DNA from 3 places in the Streptomyces sp. NPDC101132 genome. Region 2 is predicted to be linked to each of the others. Evidence: riboswitches for the same ligand, from Rfam matches in the RefSeq annotation. Region 2 holds a riboswitch; each other region holds the start of a gene.

Region 1 (4,759 bases), on a different contig from region 2:
ACCATCAGGGCGGCCGCGGCGACGGCCGGCCCGAGGGCGGGCAGCGTCACGCGCCGCCAGGCGCCGAACCGGCCGGCGCCCAGCACGCGGGCGGCCTCCTCCTGGCGCGGGTCCAGCTGGGACCACAGGCCGCCGACGGTGCGTACCACGACGGCGTAGTTGAAGAAGACGTGCGCGAGGAGGATGGCCCACACGGTGGTGTCGAGGCGTACGCCCCACAGCTCGTCCAGCATCCCGCCCCGGCCCAGTAGCGCCAGGAAGGCCGTGCCCACCACGACGGTCGGCAGCACGAAGGGGACGGTGACCACGGCCCGCAGCAGCTGCTTGCCGGGGAACTCGAAGCGCGCGAAGACGTACGCGCCGGGGAGCGCGATCAGCAGCGTGAGTGCCGTGGAGGCGAGCGCCTGCCAGGTGGTGAACCACAGCACCCCGGCGATGTCGGGCCGGGTGAGCACCTCGCCGATCCGGCCGAACTGCCAGCCGGTGCCGGTCCTGATCCCGCGGCCCACGATCGCGGCCACGGGCCAGGCGAAGAAGATCGCGAAGAAGGCGAGCGGCAGGGCCATCAGGCCCAGCCGCACCGCCGTCGCGCGCCGGGAGGAGCCCGCGGGCACCTCCCGGACCGCGTCCTCCGCTACTTCAGCACGAGCGAGGTCCATGCCCCGACCCACTGCTCACGGTTCTTGGCGATCGCGTCCGGAGCGACGGTCTCCGGCTTCTCGACCACCACGCCGTGCTTGGTGAAGATCTCCGGCAGCTTCGCGTCCTTGACCACCGGGTTCACGAACATCTGGAGCGGCATGTCCTCCTGGAACTTCTTGCTGATCAGGAAGTCCAGCAGGGCCTTGCCGCCCGCCTCGTTCTTCGCGCCCCGGAGCAGGCCGGCGAACTCGGTCTGGCGGAAGCAGGTGCCGGTGGAGACGCCGGTGGGCGCCACGGCCGGCTGCGGCTCGCCGTACAGCACCTCGACCGGCGGGCTGGAGGCGTAGGAGACGACCAGCGGGCGGTCGCCCTTGGCCTTCTTGCCGCCCGCGGAGCCGGAGAAGCGCTCGTTGTAGGCCTGCTCCCAGCCGTCGACGACCTCGACGCCGTTGGCCTTGAGCCTGGTCCAGTAGTCCTTCCAGCCGTCCTCGCCGTACTTGCCGACGGTCGCGAGGAGGAAGCCGAGGCCGGGCGACGAGGTCGAGGCGTTCTCGGTGACCAGGAGGTTCTTGTACTCGGGCTTGACCAGGTCGTCGAGGGTGACCGGCGGGGCCAGCTTCTTGTCGGCGAAGAACTTCTTGTCGTAGTTGACGCAGATGTCGCCGGAGTCGACCGGGGTGACGCGGTGCTCGGCCTTGTCCAGCTGGTACTGCTCGGGGACCTCCGCCAGGCCCTTGGCCTCGTACGGGACGAAGATGCCGTTGTCGAGGGCGCGGGAGAGCAGCGTGTTGTCGACGCCGAAGAAGACGTCGCCGCGCGGGGAGCCCTTGGTGAGGATCTCCTGGTTGAGGGCCGCGCCCGCGTCACCGCTCTTGAGGACCTTGACCGTGTAGCCGCTCTGCTGCTCGAACTCCTTCAGCACGGCCGGGGTGGCGTTGAAGGAGTCGTGGCTGACGAGGGTGACCGTCTTGGACTTCGGCCCGCCGCCCGGCGCCGCACCGTCCTTCTCGTCACCGTTGCCGCAGCCGGCGAGCGCGGCCGCGCCCAGGGCGGTGGCCAGCACGGCGCCCGCCATCTTCTTGGTGGTGCTCACGGAACATTCCTCCTGGAGTGACCAGGAGAAGACGCGGCCCCGCCCCGGCGCTCTGGGAGCGGACGCCGGGGCAGGGCGCAACAGCTTGAGTGATGACCGAACTTCCTACCCGGAATGACCCGGGCGAGGTTCAGAGGGTCTGCGGCGTGACGGTGCCCGCACTCTCAGCGCTGTGGCGCTCCCCTGTCGGAATATGCAGATGTACGGGGCCAGGTTACCGCTCGCTGGCGGCGAGCTGTCCGCACGCTCCGTCGATCTCCTGGCCACGGGTGTCGCGGACGGTCACCGGGACGCCGTGGCCGGCGATGGCCTGGACGAAGGCCCGCTCGTCCTCGGGGCGGGAGGCCGTCCACTTGGAGCCCGGGGTCGGGTTGAGCGGGATCAGGTTGACGTGCACACGCTTGCCCTTGAGGAGGCGTCCCAGCAGGTCGCCGCGCCAGGCCTGGTCGTTGATGTCGCGGATCAGCGCGTACTCGATGGAGATGCGGCGGCCGGACTTCTCGGCGTACTCCCAGGCCGCGTCGAGGACCTCGCGGACCTTCCAGCGGGTGTTCACGGGGACGAGGGTGTCGCGCAGCTCGTCGTCGGGAGCGTGCAGGGAGACGGCGAGGCGGCACTTGAAGCCCTCGTCGGCGAACCGCAGCATGGCCGGGACCAGGCCGACGGTGGAGACGGTGATGCCGCGCTGCGACAGGCCCAGGCCGTCGGGCTCGGGGTCGGTCAGGCGGCGGATGGCGCCGACGACCCGCTTGTAGTTGGCCAGCGGCTCGCCCATGCCCATGAAGACGATGTTCGACAGGCGGGCCGGGCCGCCCGGGACCTCGCCGTCGCGCAGGGCGCGCATGCCGTCGACGATCTGGTGGACGATCTCGGCGGTGGACAGGTTGCGGTCCAGGCCCGCCTGTCCGGTGGCGCAGAACGGGCAGTTCATGCCGCAGCCGGCCTGCGAGGAGATGCACATGGTGACCCGGTCCGGGTAGCGCATCAGGACGGACTCGACCAGCGTGCCGTCGTGCAGCTTCCAGAGGGTCTTGCGGGTGGTGTCGTCGTCACAGCTGATGTGCCGGACCACGCTCATCAGGTCGGGCAGCAGCTCCTGCTGGAGCTTCTCGCGCGCGGCGGCCGGGATGTCGGTCCACTCGGCCGGGTCGTGCGCGTAGCGGGCGAAGTAGTGCTGCGAGAGCTGCTTCGCGCGGAACGGCTTCTCGCCGATCGCGGCCACGGCCTCGCGCCGCTCGGCGGGCGAGAGGTCGGCGAGGTGCCGGGGCGGCTTCTTCGCCCCCTTGGGCGCGACGAAGGTCAGTTCTCCCGGAAGGGGGCGGGCCATGATCGGTTTCTCCTCAGTACGACGAGGCCTGGCCGGCCTCCGCGGAAAACGGAGCCGATGGCATTGGCGCGACCGGCGCCAGGAGACCTCACAGGGCGTCCCCCCGCGGCTCGCGGGGGACGAGAAAGGCGCGCCACTCGGGAGTGACGCGCCTTCCAGGATACCCGGGACGGCTCAGCCGGTGCCCACGAAGAGCGCCAGCAGCAGCCACACCACCGGCGCGGTGGGCAGCAGCGAGTCCAGCCGGTCCATGATCCCGCCGTGACCGGGCAGCAGGGTGCCCATGTCCTTGATGCCGAGGTCCCGCTTGATCATCGACTCACCGAGGTCGCCCAGGGTGGCGCTGACCGCGACCGCGAGGCCCAGCAGCAGGCCCTGCCACCAGCTGCCCCCGTCGATCAGGAACTCCATGCACAGCGCACCGGCCGCCATCGCGAAGGCCACGGCGCCGAAGAGTCCCTCCCGGGTCTTCCCGGGGCTGATCCGCGGGGCGAGCTTGTGCTTGCCGAAGCGCCAGCCCACCGCGTAGGCGCCGGTGTCGCTGACCACCGTGAGGACCAGGAAGGTGAGCACCCGCTGCGGGCCGTCGTCGGCGGTCAGCAGCATCGCCACGAAGGTCGCGAGGAACGGCACGTAGAACGCGGCGAACACGCCGGCCGTGACGTCCTTCAGGTAGCCCTCGGGGGGCTCCGTCATCCGCCACACGAGCACGGCGAGCGCGGTCAGGGCCATCGCGACCCAGGCGCCCTCGGCCCCGCGCACGTACCCGGCGACGACCATCGCGGCGCCGCCGACGGCGAGCGGGACCAGGGGCGCGTTGATGCCCTTGCGCTCCTGGAGCCGGGAGGTCAGCTCCCACAGCCCGACGACCACCGCGACCGCGATGACGCCGACGAAGACCGCCTTCACGATGAAGAGCGAGGCGAAGATCACGGCGCCGAGGCCGACGCCGACCCCTATGGCGGCGCGCAGGTCCCGCCCCGCACGCTTCTTCGGCGGCGGGGAGGAGGCCTCCTGCGGGGCCTGGGGCGGGGGCGTGGGCATGGGCTCCTGCGGCGGCGTCTCGTCGCGGAACAGGGGGCCGCTCGGCTGAGCCGCCCCCCGGTCGCGTGGTTCCCGGTCTTCGAAGTCTCGACCGGCGGCGTCGGGCACGATGGGCATGGGCCGAGTCTGCGGCCCTCCGAGCACATCGTATGCGGGACCCGCCGGTACCGGCTCCGCCGCCCAGGAAGAGTCGTTCATCAGACCTCGAGGAGCTCGGCTTCCTTGTGCTTGAGCAGCTCGTCCACCTGCGCGACGTACTTCGCGGTGGTGTCGTCGAGCTCCTTCTCGGCGCGGCGCACCTCGTCCTCGCCGGACTCCTTGTCCTTCACGAGCTTGTCGAGGGCGTCCTTGGCCTTGCGGCGCACGGAGCGGATGGAGACCTTCGAGTCCTCGGCCTTGCCGCGGGCGACCTTGATGTAGTCGCGGCGGCGCTCCTCGGTGAGCTCCGGGAAGTTGACCCGGATGATGCGGCCGTCGTTGCTCGGGTTGACGCCGAGGTCCGAGTCGCGGATGGCCTGCTCGATGTTGCGCAGCGCGCTCGCGTCGAACGGGGTCACCACGGCCATGCGCGGCTCGGGCACCGAGAAGGACGCGAGCTGGTTGATGGGGGTCAGCGCGCCGTAGTAGTCGGCCACGATCTTGTTGAACATCGC
Region 2 (4,759 bases):
CTCCACGGACGGCACCCAGGACGTGATCCGGGAGTTCTTCGCCGACCTCCCCGGCGAGCTGTACGAGCGCCCGTGGCGGGGCTTCGACGGCAGCCGCACGGAAGCCGTCGAACTCGCCCGCGACCGGGCCGACTACCTGCTGTTCATGGACGCCGACGACGAGATGCGCATCGAGCCGGGCTTCCGCATGCCCGAGCTCACCCACGACGCCTACCAGCTGGCGGTGCACCACGGTCCGGTCATCCACTGGCGGCACACGCTCGTCGCCACTCGGCTGCCCTGGCGCTACGTCGGGGTGCTCCACGAGTACCTCGACTGCGGCGGACCGCACAGCAAGGACGTGCTCGAAGGGATCAGCCTGCTCATCGTCGGCGGCGGCGCCCGGCAGCGGGAGGGCGGCGAGCGGGAGAAGTACCTGCGGGACGCGAAGATCCTGGAGGAGGGGCTCGCCAAGGAGCCCGGCAACGCGCGCTACGCCTTCTACCTGGCCCAGAGCTGGCGCGACGCCGGCGAGAAGGAGAAGTCCCTGGCCGCCTACGACCGGCGCGCGGCCATGGACGGCTGGGTCGAGGAGACGTACCTCGCCCGGGTGTACGCCGCGCGGCTCGCCGCCGAACTGGAGCGGCCGGCGGCCGAGGTCATGGACCGCTACCTGCGCGCGTACGAGAGCCGGCCCACCCGTGCCGAGGCCATCGGCGACCTCGCCCGGCTGTGCCGCCTGGAGGGGCGCTGGCCCCTGGCCCACCTGTTCGCCCGCCGTGCGGTGGCCGTCCCGCGCCCGGAGGACATCCTGTTCGTGGAGTTCGCCTGGCACGACTGGCGCGCGCTCGACGAGCTGGCCGTCGCCGCCTACTGGACCGGCGAGTACCAGGAGTGCCTGGACTGCTGCGAACGGCTGCTCGGGGACGGCCTGTTGCCGGAGGACCAGCGCGAACGGGTCACCGCGAACCGCGACTTCGCCCGCGCGAAGCTCGGCTCGGCGTACCAGACCGTCGCCTGACCGGCGTACGCCCGGCGCCACCGGGAAGGTGCCGCCGGACGGGCCCGCGACTCCCCCCATAGGGTCGCGGGACCGTCCGGTGCGGCTGCGGCGGCCGGTGGGTCAGTCGGCCAGCGGCAGGTAGACGCGGTTGCCCGCGGCGGCGAACTCGGCGGACTTCTCCGCCATGCCGGCCTGGATCTCCTCGGCCTTCAGGTCCCCGCCGTGCTCGCGCCGGATGTCCTGCGAGATCTTCATGGAGCAGAACTTCGGGCCGCACATCGAGCAGAAGTGCGCGGTCTTGGCCGGCTCGGCCGGAAGCGTCTCGTCGTGGAACTCGCGGGCGGTGTCCGGGTCGAGGGCCAGGTTGAACTGGTCCTCCCAGCGGAACTCGAAGCGCGCGTCGGACAGCGCGTCGTCCCACTCCTGGGCACCCGGGTGGCCCTTGGCCAGGTCCGCGGCGTGCGCGGCGATCTTGTACGTGATCACCCCGGTCTTGACGTCGTCCCGGTTCGGCAGGCCCAGGTGCTCCTTGGGCGTGACGTAGCAGAGCATCGCGGTGCCCCACCAGGCGATCATCGCGGCGCCGATGCCCGAGGTGATGTGGTCGTACGCGGGCGCGACGTCCGTGGTCAGCGGGCCGAGCGTGTAGAACGGCGCCTCCTCGCAGATCTCCTGCTGGAGGTCGATGTTCTCCTTGATCTTGTGCATCGGGACGTGGCCCGGGCCCTCGATCATGGTCTGTACGTTGTGGCGCTTGGCGATCGTGTTCAGCTCGCCCAGCGTCTTCAGCTCGGCGAACTGCGCGGCGTCGTTGGCGTCCGCGATCGAGCCGGGGCGCAGGCCGTCGCCGAGCGAGTACGTGACGTCGTACGCCGCCAGGATCTCGCAGAGCTCCTCGAAGTTCGTGTAGAGGAAGTTCTCCTTGTGGTGCGCGAGGCACCAGGCGGCCATGATCGAGCCGCCGCGCGAGACGATGCCGGTCTTGCGGCGGGCGGTGAGCGGCACGTACGGCAGCAGCACGCCGGCGTGGACGGTCATGTAGTCGACGCCCTGCTCGGCCTGCTCGATGACAGTGTCCTTGTAGATCTCCCAGGTCAGCTCCTCGGCCTTGCCGTCGACCTTCTCCAGGGCCTGGTAGAGGGGCACGGTGCCGATCGGGACGGGGGAGTTGCGCAGCACCCACTCGCGGGTGGTGTGGATGTTGCGGCCGGTGGAGAGGTCCATGACCGTGTCGGCGCCCCAGCGGGTGGCCCAGGTCATCTTCTCGACCTCCTCCTCGATGGAGGAGGTCACGGCGGAGTTGCCGATGTTGGCGTTGACCTTCACCAGGAACTTCTTGCCGATGATCATCGGCTCGATCTCCGGGTGGTTGACGTTCGCCGGGAGCACCGCGCGGCCGGCGGCGATCTCCTCGCGGACGACCTCGGGGGAGACGTTCTCGCGGATCGCGACGTACTCCATCTCCGGGGTGATCTCACCGCGGCGGGCGTACGCGAGCTGCGTGACGGCCTGGCCGTCGCGGCCGCGGCGCGGCAGGCGCGGGCGGCCCGGGAAGACCGCGTCGAGGTTCTTGAGGCCGCCGCGGGGCGAGGTGTGCTTGATGCCGTCGTCCTCGGGGCGCACGGGACGGCCCGCGTACTCCTCGGTGTCGCCGCGGCCGATGATCCAGTTCTCGCGCAGCGGCGGCAGGCCGCGGCGGACGTCGGTCTCGATCTGCGGGTCGGTGTACGGACCGGACGTGTCGTAGAGCGTCACGTCCTTGCCGTTGGTGAGGTGGACCTGGCGAACCGGCACGCGGATGTCGGGGCGGGAGCCCGCGACGTAGCCCTTGTGCCAGCCCGGCTGGCGCTCGCTCTGGCCGTCCTGGCTGATGGCAGGCGTGCGTGCATCCTGAATGGTCATGAGACCCATCTCCCTACGCCGGCATTACCCGGTAACAGGTTCGGCGGTCGACGCAGCCTCCTCCCGTACCCGTCGTCTTCGACGCGCGTACGGTGATCAGCGCCCTCTCAGCCCGGTGCTCCGAGCTCCCGCGTTGTGCAAAGGTGCCCCCACGCTAGCGTCATCTGTGGCGCGCTGAACAGTGGGCCCCCTCAACTCTTGCGATGATCGGCCGGTGACCACACCGCCGCGGCCTCCCGTCGACCCCCATGACCCCACCGGCCACTCCGGCCCCTCACAGGGCTACGCCGGGCCAGGCGACCCCGACTTCGGGCACGGGGCGCACGAGGGCGGCGGGCACGGGAGCGGGCACTCGCACGGCGGCACCGGCGGGCATGGCGGGAACGCTGGGCACGGCGGGAACGGCGGGCACTCCCACGGCGGCCACTCCCACGGCGGCCACTCGCACGGGCACGGTCCGGCGGCCCCCGTCTCGAAGCACCTGCGCAAGGTCATCGCCGCCGTGCTGATCCCGTTCGCCGCCGCGGTCGTGGTGGGCCTGGTGGTGCTGTGGCCCGGCGGCGCACCCTCGCACGAGCGCACCGGGGTCGGCTTCGACCGCCAGACGCAGGAAGGGCGGGTGGCCACGCTTCAGCGGGTGGACTGCAAGGAGGTCAACGTCGCCCAGGTGCCGCCCACCGGGGACACCTCCACGCCCGAGGGGCGCGAGGCGCAGCAGCGGCAGACTGGGCAGTGCGCGAAGGCGACGATCGAGGTCACCACCGGTCCCGACAAGGGGCGTACATTCCTGGAGATCGTCCAGCCGGGCGCTCCGCGGCAGTTGACCGAGGGTCAGGAGGTCGTGGTCGCGTACGCGCCGGACGCCCCCCGCGACCTCCAGTACTCCGTGGTCGACGTCAACCGTGAGCTGCCGCTCGCGCTGCTGGCCGGCATCTTCGCGCTGGCCGTGGTGCTGGTGGGGCGGATGCGCGGGGTGTTCGCGCTGGTCGCGCTCGCCGTCAGCTTCGCCGTGCTGGTCCTCTTCATCCTGCCGGCGATCCTCCAGGGGTCGAACCCGCTGCTCGTCGCGGTGGTCGGGGCGAGCGCCATCATGCTGATCGCGCTCTACATGTGCCACGGCGTGACGGCACGCACGTCCGTCGCGGTCCTGGGGACCCTGGTCTCGCTGCTGCTGATCGGCGTGCTCGGGTCCGGGTTCATCGGGTCGGCGTTCCTGAGCGGGAACACGGATGACAACACGGGTCTGATCCACGGGCTCTACCCGGAGATCGACATGAGCGGCCTGCTGTTGGCAGGTGTGATCATCGGGTCCCTCGGCGTGCTCGACGACGTGACCGTCACGCAGACGTCGGCCGTCTGGGAACTGCACGCGGCGGACCCCACGATGGGGCCACGGGCCTTGTACCGCGCGGCCATCCGGATCGGCCGCGACCACATCGCCTCGGTGGTCAACACGCTGGTGCTCGCCTATGCCGGCGCGGCCCTGCCCTTGTTGCTGCTGTTCTCGATCGCACAGAGCAGTGTGGGTTCCGTGGCCAACAGCGAGCTGGTGGCCGAGGAGATCGTACGGACCCTCGTGGGCTCGATCGGGCTCGTCGCGTCCGTGCCGGTGACGACGGCGCTGGCCGCCCTGGTGGTTTCGGCCGACCGGCCGGTGTCCCCGTCCGCCGCCCCGGCCGGGGGGCCGGGACGAACGGGCGGACGGGGTCGCCGCCGTAAGCGCTGAGTGACCGCCGGGAGGGACGGACGGGTCACGGGGTGGGGACCGGGCGGCTCAGCGCGTCGGCACGCTGAGAGTCGCTCGTCGTACGCGAACCGCTCGGGACGCACGCGTACGGACCGGTTCCCGCCGGCCGTGGTTCAGCCCGCGTTCTG
Region 3 (4,759 bases), on a different contig from region 2:
GACGTTCCGCAGCTCGGCCACGGAGTGGTCGACCGCGGTGAGGTGCGCGACCGGGGTCAGGGTGGTGTCGGCTGCGATCTCCTGGGTGGCCTTGACCGTGCCGCCCCGGGTGGAGCCGCCCGCGCCGTAGGTCACGGACACGAAGCTGGGGGCGACCGCCTCGACCCGGCGGAGGGCGTTCCAGAGGTTCCGGTTGCCCTTCTCCGTCTTGGGCGCCCAGAACTCGAACGAGTACGACGTACCGGACGCGAGCATGTCGCGGACCGTGCGCGCACGGTCGGTTCTGGTGGAAGCGGTGCCAAGGGCCATACGAGGAGGCTAGACAAACTCCATGATCACCCCAAGACGTGTCCACCCATCGGACACGTTTTTGGACACTCTGATGGACCGGAGGCCCCGGAGCCCCTCCCGAACCGGCGGAACCGACGATTCCGGTTGCTCAGAGGAGTCGGGACCGCACGCGCTTGGCCAGGTCGGCGGCGGCCGCACCGGGGTCGTCGGCCTCGGTGATCGCACGGACCACGACCACCCGGGAGGCGCCGGCGTCCAGCACCTCGTCCAGGTTCCCGGCGTCGATGCCGCCGATGGCGAACCACGGCCGGTCCTGGCCGAGCGAGGCCGCGTACCGGACCAGGTCGAGGCCCGGGGCGTGGCGGCCGGGCTTGGTGGGGGTGGGCCAGCAGGGGCCGGTGCAGAAGTAGTCGACACCCGGCTCGGCGGCGGCCGCGGCGACCTCGGACTCCGCGTGGCAGGAGCGGCCGATCAGCACGCCGTCGCCCAGGATCGCGCGGGCGGCCGGGACGGGGATGTCGCCCTGGCCGAGGTGCAGCACGTCGGAGCCGATGGCGTGCGCGACGTCGGCGCGGTCGTTGACCGCGAGCAGCCGGCCGTGGCGGCGGGCGGCCTCGGCGAAGACCTGGAGGTGCTCCAGCTCCTCTGCGGCCTCCATGCCCTTGTCGCGCAGCTGCACGACGTCGACCCCGCCGGCGAGGACGGCGTCGAGGAACTCGGGGAGGTCCCCCTGGCGCTTGCGCGCGTCCGTGCAGAGGTAGAGCCGGGCGTCGGACAGGGCGGCGCGGGCGTCGACGGACATGGAGGTACCCCCCGGGTGGGGCGGCGTACGGGCCGCTCGGGCCCGTACGCCGCGTGGTGGTTCGGTTCGGATCAGACGGCGAGCGCCTGGGCGCGGCGCTTCACTTCCGTGCCGCGATTCTCACTCAGGGCCTGTGCCGGCGTGCCGGGCAGGGTCGGGTCCGCCGTGAAGAGCCACTCCAGCATCTCCTCGTCGGTGAAGCCGTCGTCCCGCAGCAGCGTGAGGGTTCCGGAGAGGCCCTTGACCACCTTGTCGCCGTCGATGAAGGCGGCCGGCACCTGGAGGGCGCGGTTCTCACCGCGGCGCACCGCGATCAGCTGGCCCTCCTTCACCAGCTGGCGGATGCGCGTCACCTCGACGTCCAGCATTTCGGCGATGTCGGGGAGGTAGAGCCACTCGGGGACGAGAGCATCGATCTTTGCGTCAATCTCGGTCACGGGACAAGCCTGCCATCCCGGACCGACAGCCGGTACCCGGGCGGTGCCGGAGGGGGTACGGCGAACCGCACCCCCGCGCGTCAGCGGGCGGCGGACTTCAGCGGGGCCGCGGCGTCGGCCACCCGGGCCGGGTCCACCGGGACGCCGCTCTCGATGAGCTTGCGGCCCTGCGCCAGGTCCCGGGGCCGGCCCACGGCCAGCACCGCGACCAGGGCCTCGCCGCGCAGCCAGCACGCGGACCAGGCGGCCTCGGCCGGGTCCCCGCGCCAGACCAGCGCGTCGCCCTCGGCGTGGTGGCCCGCGTACTGCACGAAGCGGCCGAACTGCTCCGACCAGAAGTAGGGCACCGGGTCGTACACGAGGGCCTCGCCGCCGGGCCCGGCCAGGATGTTCGCGGCCACCGTCCGGGGACCCTGGAGGGCGTTGTCCCAGTGGTGGACGACGAGCCGCCCGCCGAAGCGCGCCGAGGGGAAGGAGGCGCAGTCGCCGACCGCGTACACGTCGGGCAGCGAGGTGGCCAGGTGGTCGTCGGCGGTGACGGAGCCGTCCGCGCCCCGCTCGATGCCCGAGCCGTCGAGCCAGCCGGTCGCGGGCCGGGCGCCGATGCCCACGACCACGGCACCCGCGGGCAGCTCGGTGCCGTCGGCGAGCACCACGGCGCCGGGGGTGACCTCGGCCACCCGGGCGCCGGTCACCAGGCGGGCGCCGGCCTCGGCGTACCAGCCGGACATCGCGTCGGCGACCTCGGCGGGCAGCGCACCGGCGAGCGGGCGGGCTGCCGCCTCGACCACGGTGACGGCGCAGCCGGCCTCGCGGGCGGCGGTGGCGAACTCGGCGCCGATCCAGCCGGCGCCCACCACGACGACGTCGTGCCGCTCGGTGATCACGGGCTTCAGCCGCTCGGCGTCGTCGAGGGTGCGCAGCAGGTGCACGCCCGGCACGCCCTCGGTGCCCGGGAGAGTGAGGGGCTCGGCGCCGGTGGCGAGGACCAGGGTGGCGTACGGGACCGGGCCCGCGGAGGTGTCCACCTCGTGGTCGGCGGCGCGCAGGCCGGTGACCTCGACGCCGAGGCGCAGCTCGATGCCGAGCCCCTGGAAGTCGACGTCGAAGGCGGAGTCCTCGGCCTTGCCGAGCAGCACCGCCTTGGAGAGCGGCGGCCGGTCGTACGGCTGGTGGGGTTCGGCGCCGAGCAGGGTCACCGGTCCCGTCCAGCCCTGTTCGCGCAGGGCCACGGCGGTCTGCACGCCCGCCATGCCCGCGCCGACGATGACGACGCCGTGCGCCGTGTCCTGGGTCTGACTCAGCTGATCGCTCACGCCGCACACCCTAACCACCTGACGGATCGTCAGGAAAGTCGGTGTCCGTCCGGGGCGGAGCGCCGCTCGCGGCGTGCTCGCGGGCGGCCTTACCCGCGCTCGGGGCCGGGGGATAGTCTGGCCACCGTACCTATCGCGGGAGCCCGGGCGGACCGGGCTGAGAGGGAGGCTGGCCGGCCTCCGACCGTACGAACCTGATCCGGGTCATGCCGGCGAAGGGAGGGGCTGGACGCCCATGCACCCATCTCGTAAGGGATCCGACGTCCTCGTCATCGGGGGCGGGATCATCGGCCTGGTCACGGCCTGGCGCGCCGCGCGGCGCGGGCTGCGCACCGCGCTCGCCGACCCGCGGCCCGGCGGCGGCGCCGCCCAGGTGGCGGCCGGCATGCTCGCCGCCGTCACCGAACTCCACTACGGCGAGGAGACCCTGCTCGGCCTCAACCTCGCCTCCGCCGCCCGCTACCCCGAGTTCGAGGCGGAGTTGACCGAGGCGAGCGGCGGCCTGGACATCGGCTACCGCGCCTGCGGCACGCTGGCCGTGGCGCTGGACGCGGACGACCGTACGCACCTGCGCGAGCTGCACGCGCTGCAGCGGCGCTGCGGGCTGGAGTCGGAGTGGCTCACCGGCCGCGAGTGCCGCCGCCTGGAGCCGATGCTGGCGCCCGGGGTGCGCGGCGGGCTTCGCGTCGACGGCGACCACCAGGTGGATCCGCGGCGGCTGGCCGCGGCCCTGGTCGCGGCCTGCGAGCGGGCCGGCGTGCTCTTCCACCAGACCTCCGTGGAGCGGCTGACCGTCACCGCCGACCGGGCCGCCGGCGCCGTGCTCGACACCGGCGAGGAACTCGCCGCCGACCAGGTGGTGCTGGCCGCCGGCAGCCACAGCGGCCGGCTGGCCGGCCTGCCGCCGGAGGTCGTGCCGCCGGTCCGGCCGGTCAAGGGTCAGGTGCTGCGGCTGACGGTGCCGGGGGCGTACGCGCCGTTCCTCACCCGCACGGTCCGCGCCGTGGTCCGCGGCAGCCACGTCTACCTGGTGCCCCGGGAGAACGGCGAGCTGGTCGTCGGGGCCACCAGCGAGGAGCTGGGCTGGGACACCACCGTCACCGCGGGCGGGGTGTACGAACTCCTCCGCGACGCCCACGAGCTGGTGCCCGGCCTGACCGAACTCCCGCTCACCGAGACCCGGGCCGGCCTGCGCCCCGCCTCCCCCGACAACGCCCCGCTGCTGGGCCCCACGGAGCTGCCCGGCCTGCACCTGGCCACCGGGCACTACCGCAACGGCGTGCTGCTGACCCCCCTCACCGGCGAGGTGATGGCGGAGCTGCTGGCCACCGGTGAACTGCCGGAGGTGGCCCGCGCGTTCACGCCGCGCCGCTTCTCCCCCGCAGCAGTACGTGAGGAGTCCCTCGTATGACCGTGTCCGTGAACGGCGAACCCCGCGAGATCGCCGCCGGGACCACGCTGGACGCGCTGGTCGCCACCCTGACCTCGGCTCCCTCCGGGGTGGCCGCCGCCGTCAACGAGACCGTGGTGCCGCGCGGCCAGTGGCCGGCGACGGCCCTCGGCGACGGCGACCGGGTCGAGGTGCTGACCGCGGTGCAGGGAGGCTGAGCATGTCCGACCTCCTCACCCTCGGCGGCCGGACCTTCTCCTCCCGCCTGATCATGGGCACCGGAGGCGCGCCCAGCCTGGACGTCCTGGAACGCGCCCTGGTCGCCTCCGGCACCGAGCTGACCACGGTGGCGATGCGCCGCCTGGACCCCACGGTGCAGGGCTCGGTGCTCTCGGTGCTGTCCAGGCTGGGGATCCAGGTGCTGCCGAACACCGCCGGGTGCTTCACGGCCGGCGAGGCGGTGCTGACCGCGCGGCTGGCCCGGGAGGCGCTGGGCACCGACTGGATCAAGCTGGAGGTGGTC

The links. Region 2 has a riboswitch for thiamine pyrophosphate ahead of thiC (phosphomethylpyrimidine synthase ThiC). Riboswitches for the same ligand answer to the same signal wherever they lie in the genome.
Region 1: linked by a shared signal. The riboswitch ahead of ACIQUR_RS10580 (thiamine ABC transporter substrate binding subunit) and the one ahead of thiC (phosphomethylpyrimidine synthase ThiC) in region 2 are both predicted to bind thiamine pyrophosphate.
Region 3: linked by a shared signal. The riboswitch ahead of thiO (glycine oxidase ThiO) and the one ahead of thiC (phosphomethylpyrimidine synthase ThiC) in region 2 are both predicted to bind thiamine pyrophosphate.

The regions. Positions count from the first base shown of each region.
Region 1 is NZ_JBIVYX010000004.1:24,187-28,945, forward strand. Features, by position in the region: gene ACIQUR_RS10575 (ABC transporter permease) at 1-566, opposite strand, end outside; gene ACIQUR_RS10580 (thiamine ABC transporter substrate binding subunit) at 635-1,735, opposite strand; TPP riboswitch at 1,820-1,930, opposite strand; gene rlmN (23S rRNA (adenine(2503)-C(2))-methyltransferase RlmN) at 1,950-3,062, opposite strand; gene ACIQUR_RS10590 (phosphatidate cytidylyltransferase) at 3,237-4,304, opposite strand; gene frr (ribosome recycling factor) at 4,304-4,759, opposite strand, start outside.
Region 2 is NZ_JBIVYX010000011.1:197,270-202,028, forward strand. Features, by position in the region: gene ACIQUR_RS25370 (glycosyltransferase) at 1-1,000, shown strand, start outside; gene thiC (phosphomethylpyrimidine synthase ThiC) at 1,103-2,884, opposite strand; TPP riboswitch at 2,878-3,026, opposite strand; gene ACIQUR_RS25380 (YibE/F family protein) at 3,099-4,610, shown strand; gene ACIQUR_RS25385 (SsgA family sporulation/cell division regulator) at 4,745-4,759, opposite strand, start outside.
Region 3 is NZ_JBIVYX010000003.1:293,846-298,604, reverse strand. Features, by position in the region: gene metF (methylenetetrahydrofolate reductase [NAD(P)H]) at 1-309, opposite strand, end outside; gene thiE (thiamine phosphate synthase) at 440-1,093, opposite strand; gene ACIQUR_RS08920 (Rv2175c family DNA-binding protein) at 1,165-1,530, opposite strand; gene ACIQUR_RS08915 (NAD(P)/FAD-dependent oxidoreductase) at 1,611-2,846, opposite strand; TPP riboswitch at 2,972-3,084, shown strand; gene thiO (glycine oxidase ThiO) at 3,082-4,257, shown strand; gene thiS (sulfur carrier protein ThiS) at 4,254-4,454, shown strand; gene ACIQUR_RS08900 (thiazole synthase) at 4,457-4,759, shown strand, end outside.